4 regions of the Pseudomonas sp. PL-6 genome follow, and region 1 is predicted to be linked to each of the others. Evidence: riboswitches for the same ligand, from Rfam matches in the RefSeq annotation. Region 1 holds a riboswitch; each other region holds the start of a gene.
The links. Region 1 has a riboswitch for cobalamin ahead of ACW9UL_RS19880 (TonB-dependent receptor domain-containing protein). Riboswitches for the same ligand answer to the same signal wherever they lie in the genome.
Positions count from the first base shown of each region.

Region 2: another riboswitch for cobalamin. It lies ahead of ACW9UL_RS03525 (energy-coupling factor ABC transporter permease); the one in region 1 lies ahead of ACW9UL_RS19880 (TonB-dependent receptor domain-containing protein).
Region 3: another riboswitch for cobalamin. It lies ahead of cobO (cob(I)yrinic acid a,c-diamide adenosyltransferase); the one in region 1 lies ahead of ACW9UL_RS19880 (TonB-dependent receptor domain-containing protein).
Region 4: another riboswitch for cobalamin. It lies ahead of cobW (cobalamin biosynthesis protein CobW); the one in region 1 lies ahead of ACW9UL_RS19880 (TonB-dependent receptor domain-containing protein).

Region 1 covers NZ_CM134189.1:4,562,638-4,564,827, forward strand. Annotated here, with positions in the region: gene dxs (1-deoxy-D-xylulose-5-phosphate synthase) at 1-432, shown strand, start outside; cobalamin riboswitch at 506-708, shown strand; gene ACW9UL_RS19880 (TonB-dependent receptor domain-containing protein) at 800-2,190, shown strand, end outside.
Region 2 covers NZ_CM134189.1:794,124-796,313, reverse strand. Annotated here, with positions in the region: gene ACW9UL_RS03530 (hypothetical protein) at 1-480, shown strand, start outside; gene ACW9UL_RS03525 (energy-coupling factor ABC transporter permease) at 490-1,170, opposite strand; cobalamin riboswitch at 1,226-1,424, opposite strand; gene ACW9UL_RS03520 (carbonic anhydrase) at 1,748-2,190, shown strand, end outside.
Region 3 covers NZ_CM134189.1:3,582,184-3,584,373, forward strand. Annotated here, with positions in the region: gene ACW9UL_RS15160 (cobyrinic acid a,c-diamide synthase CobB) at 1-314, opposite strand, end outside; gene cobO (cob(I)yrinic acid a,c-diamide adenosyltransferase) at 311-922, opposite strand; cobalamin riboswitch at 1,096-1,300, opposite strand; gene ACW9UL_RS15170 (hypothetical protein) at 1,340-1,660, opposite strand; gene ACW9UL_RS15175 (O-methyltransferase) at 1,667-2,190, opposite strand, start outside.
Region 4 covers NZ_CM134189.1:23,887-26,076, forward strand. Annotated here, with positions in the region: gene cobM (precorrin-4 C(11)-methyltransferase) at 1-66, opposite strand, end outside; gene ACW9UL_RS00135 (cobalamin biosynthesis protein) at 63-455, opposite strand; cobalamin riboswitch at 590-785, shown strand; gene cobW (cobalamin biosynthesis protein CobW) at 885-1,934, shown strand; gene cobN (cobaltochelatase subunit CobN) at 2,008-2,190, shown strand, end outside.

The DNA of each region.
Region 1 (2,190 bases):
AACGCCACCATCGACCCAGGCCTGGCGCCGCTGGAAATCGGCAAGGGCCTGATCCGTCGCCAGGGCCGTCGCGTCGCCCTGCTGGCCTTCGGCGTGCAACTGGCCGAGGCGCTGCAGGTCGGCGAGACGCTGGACGCCACGGTGGTCGACATGCGTTTCGTCAAACCGCTGGACGCCGCCCTGCTGCGCGAACTGGCGGCCAGCCACGAGCTGCTGGTGAGCATCGAGGAAAACGCGGTGATGGGCGGCGCCGGCAGCGCGGTCGGCGAGTTCCTCGCCGCCGAGAACATCGTCAAGCCGCTGCTGCAGCTGGGCCTGCCCGACTACTACGTCGAACACGCCAAGCCGGCGCAGATGCTCAAAGAATGCGGCCTCGACCAGGCCGGCATCGAAGCCGCGGTGCGCACGCGACTGGCCCAGTTGCCCGCCTGAACATGAGACCCGCTCATCGCTGAATGAGCGGACCTTGCTTGTCATTCATCCCGCCGCGCACTAGGGTGCGCGGCATTGCATGTTCCGCCAGGGTGCGCCGCTAACACGGCGTGAAACGGGAAGTCGGTGCGCCCATCCGGGCAATCCCGACGCTGCCCCCGCAACGGTAATCGACGGCAGGCCGCAAGCCTGCACCTTGTCCACGGCCACTGGGTATTCCCGGGAAGGCGGACCGGGGTCGTGAGCCCGGAGACCGGCCCCGGCGGTGCGACTGGTGTTGCGGAGGGCCGCACCGTCAAGCGCCGCCCTGCGCGCGCTTGCCCCCTGCCCTCCTCGAACGTCTGCCGACCTTTGAGGAATACCCCTGATGAAACTGTCCCCCCTGGCCCTGGCCATCGCCGTTCTGCCCGGCCTCGCCCTGGCCGCCGAACCCTACGCCGCCGAGCCGCTGGTGATCACCTCCGGGCGCCTGGCCGAACCGCAAGCCCAGGCCACCGCCGCCACCACGGTGTTCGAGCGGGCGGATATCGAGCGTTTGCAGGTCAGCAGCGTGCCCGATCTGCTCAGCCGCGTTCCCGGCGTATCCATCGTGCAGAACGGCGGCCGCGGCAGCCTGACCAGCCTGTTTCTGCGTGGCGCCAACGCCAACCAGACTCTGGTGCTGGTCGACGGCGTGCGTCTGAATGCCGCCGCCAGCGGCCTGGCCCGCCTGGAATTCCTCAGCCCCGAGCAGATCGAGCGCATCGAGGTGGTGCGCGGCCCACGTTCGGCGCTGTATGGCGCCGACGCCATCGGCGGAGTGATCCAGATTTTCACCCGCCAGGGCGAGGCCGGCCTGCAACCGCGCCTGCGCCTGGCCGCCGGTAGCCAGCAGACCTTCGAACGCAGCCTGGGACTGTCCGGCGGCGACCAGCGCACGCGCTTCGACCTCGGCGCCAGCCTGGTCGAGCGCGCCGGCTTCGACCGCTCAGCAGACGCTCGCGGCTATGACGGCGACCACGACGGCCTGCGCCGCAAGGCCTTCAACCTGAGCCTGCAGCACCGCTTCAACGAACGCCTCGAAGGCGGTCTGAGCCTGCTCGAACAGCATGGCGAGAGCGAGTACGACGACCTGTTCAGCTTCGTGCCGGGCAACCCCAGCGAGCGCTTCAGCGTTTCCACTGCCGCCGCCCATCTCGAGGCGCAGCTCGCCGAGCGCTGGAGCAGTCGCCTGGAGCTCGGCCACGGCGAGGACAAGAGCGACAACCGCGACCCGCTGAACGCCAGTAACAACTATCAGTACAACACCTACCGCGACAGCGCGGGCTGGCTCAACACCCTGCAACTGAGCGACGCCCAGCAGCTGCTGCTCGGTCTCGACTGGTACGAGGACCGCCTGGGCAGCGACAGCGAGTTCAGCCAGACCGAGCGCTGGAACCGGGCCGCCTTCGTCCAGCACCGCTTCCGTGGCGAGGGCTTCGCCACCGAGCTGGGCCTGCGCCACGACGACAACCAGCAGTTCGGCAGCGAGAACACCTGGAACGCGGCACTGAGCCTGGACCTGAGCGAGCGTCTCGAACTGCTGCTGAGCTACGGCGAGGGCTTCCACGCGCCCACCTTCAACGACCTGTATTTCCCCACCAGCTCGTTCTATGGCGGCAACCCGAACCTGGCCCCCGAGCGCTCGAAGACCTACGAGGTGCAACTGCGCGGCGAGCACCTGGACAGCCGCTGGAGCCTGTCGGCCTACCGCACCGAGGTCGAAGACCTGATCACCGT
Region 2 (2,190 bases), 1.5 Mb from region 1:
ATCGCCAATATGAACGCCACCTACGCCAACGCCATGCTCAACGTCAGCATCGCCGCGCGCGACCCGCGCAACGGCCAGGTGCTGGAGCGCCAGGCGCTGTTCCAGCGTGGCGCGCCGGCCGACGCGCCAGTCGCGGCGAAACGCCTGGACCCGGCGCTGATCGGCACCTGGATTCACGAGAAGCAGATCAACAGCGGCGGCGCCAGCTTCGCCGCCTTCACCACCCTGCTGACCCTGCAGCTGGGCGCCGACGGCAGCGTCGCACAATGGAGCCTGGCGGCCGGCGGCGGCAGCGACTGGAGTTTCAACAGCCCGGGCGAACTGCAGTACCGCGGCCGCTGGCGCAGCGACAACGGCGTGCTGCAGGTGCGCCTGGACGGCGCCGCCGACTACCAGCCCGCCGCTTACTATCGCTTCAGCGACCCGTACCTGGTCACCGAGAGCAATACCGGCAAGATGATCTGGCAGCGCCGCAAGTAGCGTTGCGGGTCAGGCGGCCTGATGCAGGCGCACGTTGAACAGCGGGCCCTGGCTGAAACGCGCCAGCGCCTTGGCCGCGGCCAGCACGCCCAGATCGATCAGCGGCTCGATCAGGATCACGCTCATGTAGGCCAGGCCGAAGCTGCCCACCGCCGCCAGGTTGTCGCCGGCGAAGCCCTGACCGTAGAAGGCCCAGAACGCCACCCAGGCGACGATGCCGCCCTGGTAGGCGGTCGACAGCGCCAGCGCCTGCTTGTAGGAGAGATCCACGTAGGCGGTGCCCGGCGCGACGATGCGCTTGGCCAGCAGCTGGATGCCCCACAGCGGCAGCAGCAGGGTGGTGACGTTCATGCCGTACTGCGGCAGGTCGAACTGGGCGAACAGCAGCCCTTGCAACAGCAGGCCGACGGCCAGACCGATGGCCGCGGCGCCGGCGCCGAACAGCAGCAGCAGGGTCGAGCCGAGGATCAGGTGGACCTCCGAGACGCCCACCGGATGACGCGGCAAGACCTCGAAGAAGCAGAACACCAGGGCGGTGGTCAACAGGCTGCGCAGCGCCAGGGCGACCACCCCGCCGTTGTCGCGGATGGCATCGCGGGCCAGTTTGGCGGTCAGGCCGAGGCCGGTGACGGCAGTGGCGTAGCTGAGCAGGATCTTGGCGCCTTCGACGACGCCGGGTTCGATATGCATAAGGGTTCCTTGGTCGCGCCCACCGCGCGACGATCCGGATGGAGGGGATGGGCGCAAGCGCCCGACGGCGATGGCAGGTCTCCTGGCTCGCGGCTCGACACTTCGCCCGCCTTCCCGGCCTGTGGGCCAGTGGCATATGGGCGTCGTTCGCCGCTTACAGTTGCGGGGGCAGCCAGGGCATTGGCGACGCGGCGCCGCACCCTGTTCCCTTTTCATCCGACCCTGGGGCCGAAACCATCGGCGGCCACCTTACCCGGCCGCACGGACAAAAGACAGCGCCCGCTCTCAACCGCGCCCGCACCAGGCTCCTCGGCGAGATTCGGAACCCGCCAGAGCCGGGTCTGTCACTGATCTGTCGCTCGCGGCGCGACGGCTGAGGGGCATCCGCGGCAGGAGCGCCTCGCTGGCTGAGCAGATGCTGACTGGAGGCGCTCGCTTCCCCGCCAGTGCGGCAACCGTCACGTTGCGCGCGGGCATGTGTAACCATTTATTACAAGGCAATCGTAGTATTTCTGCACCCGCGCCGACTGCAGATCACGCGAGCCCGCAGATCCATCATCCGGTAACGAGAGCGTATATGAAGAAACCCCTGATCGTCGCGTTGACAGCCCTGTTCGCAACCGGCGCCATGGCTGCCGAGCAGCAACCGCACTGGAACTACCAGGGCAAGGAGGGCCCCGCACACTGGTCCCAGCTGGCCCCAGGCTACGAAACCTGCGCGATTGGCCATGCCCAATCGCCGATCGACATCCGCGATGCCACGCGAGCCTCCCTGCCGCGCATCATGTTCGACTACCAGGCCAGCCCAGCGGAGGTAGTGAACAACGGCCACACCGTCCAGGTGAACCTGGCCAATGCCGGCGGCGTCGAGATCGACGGCGAGCCCTACCGCCTGGTGCAGTTCCATTTCCACACGCCAAGCGAGGAGCACATCGCCGGGCGGGCATTCCCGATGGTCGCGCACTTCGTCCACCAAGCCGCCGATGGCCGCCTGGCGGTGGTGGCAGTGCTGTTCAGGGA
Region 3 (2,190 bases), 980 kb from region 1:
TCGGCCGCCGAGGGCTGGCCGTCGAACAGGCCCATCACCCCCTCGATCAGGATCAGCTCGGCCTCGCCCGCCGCCTGCCAGAGCAGGCGGCGGCTCTCCGCCTCGCCGACCATGGCCAGGTCGAGCTGGTACACCGGCGCGCCGCTGGCGCGGGCGAGGATCATCGGGTCGAGGAAATCCGGGCCGCACTTGAACACCCGCACCCGCCGACCCTGACGGCTGTGCAGGCGCGCCAGGGCGGCGGTGACGGTGGTCTTGCCCTGCCCCGAGGCTGGCGCGGCGATCAGCAGCGCCGGGCACTGGCGCGAGGTCAAAACTCCACCCCCTTCTGCGCCTTCACCCCGGCCTTGAAGGCATGCTTGACCAGGCCCATCTCGGTCACCGTATCGGCCGCCTCGATCATCCCCGGCAAGGCGCCGCGCCCGGTCACCACCACATGCTGCGAGAGCGGCCGCGCCTGGATATCGGCGAGCACGGCAGCGAGCTGCAGATAGCCGTGCTTGAGGGCGATGTTCAGCTCGTCCAGCACCACCAGGCCGACGCCCTCGTCGTTCAGCAGGCGCTGCGCAACGGCCCAGGCCTCGCCCGCCTTGGCGATATCGCGCTGGCGATCCTGGGTCTCCCAGGTGAAGCCCTCGCCCATCACGTGGTAGCTGACTTCCTCGGGAAAACGGCGGAAGAAGGCCTCCTCGCCGGTGCTGGCGGCGCCCTTGATGAATTGCACCACGCCGACTTTGATGCCGTGGCCGAGGGCGCGGGCGACCATGCCGAAGGCGCTGCTGCTCTTGCCCTTGCCGTTGCCGCTGTGCACCAGCAGCAGGCCGTACTGGTCCTGGGCCTGGGCGATCTTCGCGTCGATCAGCGCCTTCTTGCGCGCCATGCGCGCCTGGTGCCGGGCGTCGCGATCAGCCGATTCGCTCATCGAAGTTTCCTGGTCTGCGGGCATCCGGGCGCGGGCCGCCGTGCACGACTGGCAAGCTGGCGTGGCGGCATCGTTGCGCTCCCGAACACAGTGGGCTGGACAAGGCAGGCGGAGAACGGCGCGCGCAGGCCACCGGGAAGGCGAGCCCGCACGCCAGACAACGCCCTCCGCGATGCCGTGGACTGCAGCAGGCCGGTCTCCGGGCTTGTGAGCGAGCCTCGCGGGCTAGCGCCGCGCCTTCCCATGCACGAAGCACAGTGGCAATAGAGCGGCGTTTGACTCACCTACCGTTGCGGGGGCAGCGCCGGATTCTGTACCGGCTTCCCTGTTTCACCTCGTACGCGCTTGGCGTCGGGCACCTGAAGCAAGGCGCGCAGGGTAGAGGCTGGCCGCCTCGCCCGTCAACGCCGGCGCGACTCAGTGGCGGGGGACGAAGCCGGCCGGCTTGCGCGCCAGCCACTCGACGAAGCCGCGCAAGCGCTCGTCGCCCAGCAACGCTTCGCGGCTGTTGTAGCTCAGTGCCAGCTCCTTCTCGCTGAACAGCCGGTGGATCTGGTTATGGCAGGCGCGACAGACCCAGAGCGTGGCCGTGATGCGTTCGTGGCGGGGATAGCGCTTCTGCACATAGGCCTTGTCGTGCAGGGCCTTGGGGATCAGGTGGTGACGGGTCAGCGCCACCGACCGCGCGCACAGTTCGCAGGCGTCGGGCTGGGGCGGCAGGCGGATGGCGTCGGCCACGGCGGCTCAGCGCTTGCGGCACAGGGTCAGGCCGTCGCCCAGCGGCAGCAGCGACAGCTCGACGCGCGCATCGTCCTTGAGCGCCCGGTTCAGCGCCTGAATGGCGCGGGTGTCGGCGCTGTCCGGCTGCGGCTGCAACACCCGACCGCTCCACAGGGTGTTGTCGAACAGCAGCAGGCCGCCCTGGCGCAACAGGCGCAGCGCCTGCTCCAGGTAGGTCGGGTAGTTGGCCTTGTCGGCGTCGACGAAGATCAGGTCGAAGTCGCCCTGCCCTTCACCCTCCAGCGCCGCCAGGCTGTCCAGCGCCGGGCCCATACGCCATTGGATACGCTCGGCCAGACCGGCCTCGGCGAAATAGCGGCGCGCGGTGGCGTGGTAGTCGCCGGGCAGGTCGCAGCAGATCAGCTGGCCCTGCGGCCCCATGGCATCGGCCAGGCAAATGGCGCTGTAGCCGGTGAAGGTGCCGACCTCGACGATCCGCCGCGCGCCGACCAGGCGCACCAGCAGGGCCATGAACTGGCCCTGCTCCG
Region 4 (2,190 bases), 700 kb from region 1:
GCGCTGGCCCTTGACGGTGATCAGCTCGGGGTCGCCGGGGCCGGCGCCGATAAAGTAGACGGTCATGCTGCGGGCTCTCTCTCGAAAGTGGCCAGCGCACAGGTGGCGTTGGCCGTGCGGTTTTTCTCGCCGAGCAGACGAGGCGTGGCGCCCAGGCGGGCGGCCAGGGCCAGGGCACAGGGCTCGGCCACCGCGGGGCTGCCGGTGACGGACTGGACCAGGGCGCTGCCGCCGGTGGCCGACTGCTGAGGCGCGAGTTCTTCGCTGCTGAAGAACTGCAGCCTCAGCTTCAGCTGCTCGGCCAGTTCCTGCAGTGCCGTTTCCTCGCGCTTGTGGGCGATGCTGGCCAATCCGGCCAGGTTATCCACAGTCAGCTCATGCTGGCTCAGGCTGTGGATAAGCAGGGCTTTCAGCTCGTCCAGGCTGCAGCCACGGCGGCAGCCCAGTCCGGCCACGACCTGCGGCGGCGATGCTGAGCGGCATGTGGAAGAGGCGGGCAGCATAAGCGGTATTCGGGCTGAGTGGCGGCGTAGCTCAACATGGCGCCCCCCACCGGTCAACCGCGATTGACCGAGCGCCGCGGCCTGCGTAGCCTTCTCGCGTTCGAGGTTCTTCCCGGCAGTGCCGCCGGGAAGCTAAGAGGGAACAGGGTCGATGCCCTGGCTGCCCCCGCAACTGTAAACGGTTATGCCCTTCGTTAGACCACTGCCAACCGGCGGGAAGGTGAAGGGATGCGCGCCGCGCAACCCGTGAGCCAGGAGACCTGCCTCGTTTCGTCAGCCAACTGTTCGGACGGGGTGATCCGACGCGGCCAGCACGCTCGCGCCTGCCTGCCTGTCTGCCCGTCCCCGTCCGCCGAATTTATCGTCGCCACGGGGCCATCCATGAAAACCCTCGCCAAACTGCCCGTCACCATCGTCACCGGTTTTCTCGGTGCCGGCAAAACCACCTTGTTGCGCCATCTGCTGGCTCACGCCGAGGGGCGCCGTATCGCGGTGATCGTCAACGAGTTCGGCGAGCTGGGCATCGACGGCGAGATCCTCAAGCAGTGCGCCATCGGCTGCAGCGAGGAAGAGGCCATGGGCCGCGTCTTCGAGCTGGCCAATGGCTGCCTGTGCTGCACCGTACAGGAGGAGTTCTTCCCGGTGATGCGCGAGTTGGTGGCGCGGCGTGACGATCTGGACCATATCCTGATCGAGACCAGCGGCCTGGCCCTGCCCAAGCCGCTGGTGCAGGCCTTCAACTGGCCGGAAATCCGCAACGCCTGCACCGTCGATGCGGTGATCACCGTAGTCGACAGCCCGGCTGTGCTGGCCGGCACCTTCGCCGCCTTCCCCGAGCAGGTGGACGCGCAGCGCCAGCTCGACCCCAACCTCGACCACGAATCGCCGCTGCACGAGCTGTTCGCCGATCAGCTGGCCAGCGCCGACCTGGTGATCCTCAACAAGGCCGACCTGCTCGACGCCGAGGCGCTGGCCGCGGTGCGCGCGGAGGTGGCCGAGGAATTGCCGCCAGCGATCAAGGTGATCGAGGCGCACGGCGGCGAGCTGCCGCTGGACGTGCTGCTGGGCCTGAACAGCGAAACCGAGCTGCATATCGACAGCCGCCGCACCCATCACGACGATGAAGACGACGACCACGATCACGAAGAATTCGCTTCGTTCCACGTGGAACTACCCGAAGCCGAGGAGGCGCGCCTGCTGCCCGCGCTGAAGGACGCGGTGGGCAAACACGGCATCCTGCGGGTCAAGGGCTTCGCCGCCATCCCTGGCAAACCGATGCGTCTGTTGGTCCAGGGTGTCGGCCAGCGCTTCGACCGCCACTTCGACCGCGCCTGGCAGGCCGACGAGCCGCGCCTGAGCCGCCTGGTGCTGATCGGCCAGCAGCTCGACCGCGCGGCCATCGAAGCCGAGCTGCAAGCGGCGCTGGTTTGATGGTGATCGCCGGCAAGCCGGCTCCTACACATCCCGCAGGAGCCGGCTTGCCGGCGATTTATCGGGACCTCTGATGCACCTTCTACGCACCCAGCCCGGCGCCCAGCTACCGGCCGACAGCATCGCCGACCTCGGCCAGACCCCGGCCGAGCTGGTGATCCTGTGCACCGGCGATTCGCACCTGTCCTTGCTGGCCGAGGCCGCGCGGCAGCTGCCGGACGATTACCCCAGCCTGCGCCTGGCCAGCCCGGCGCAG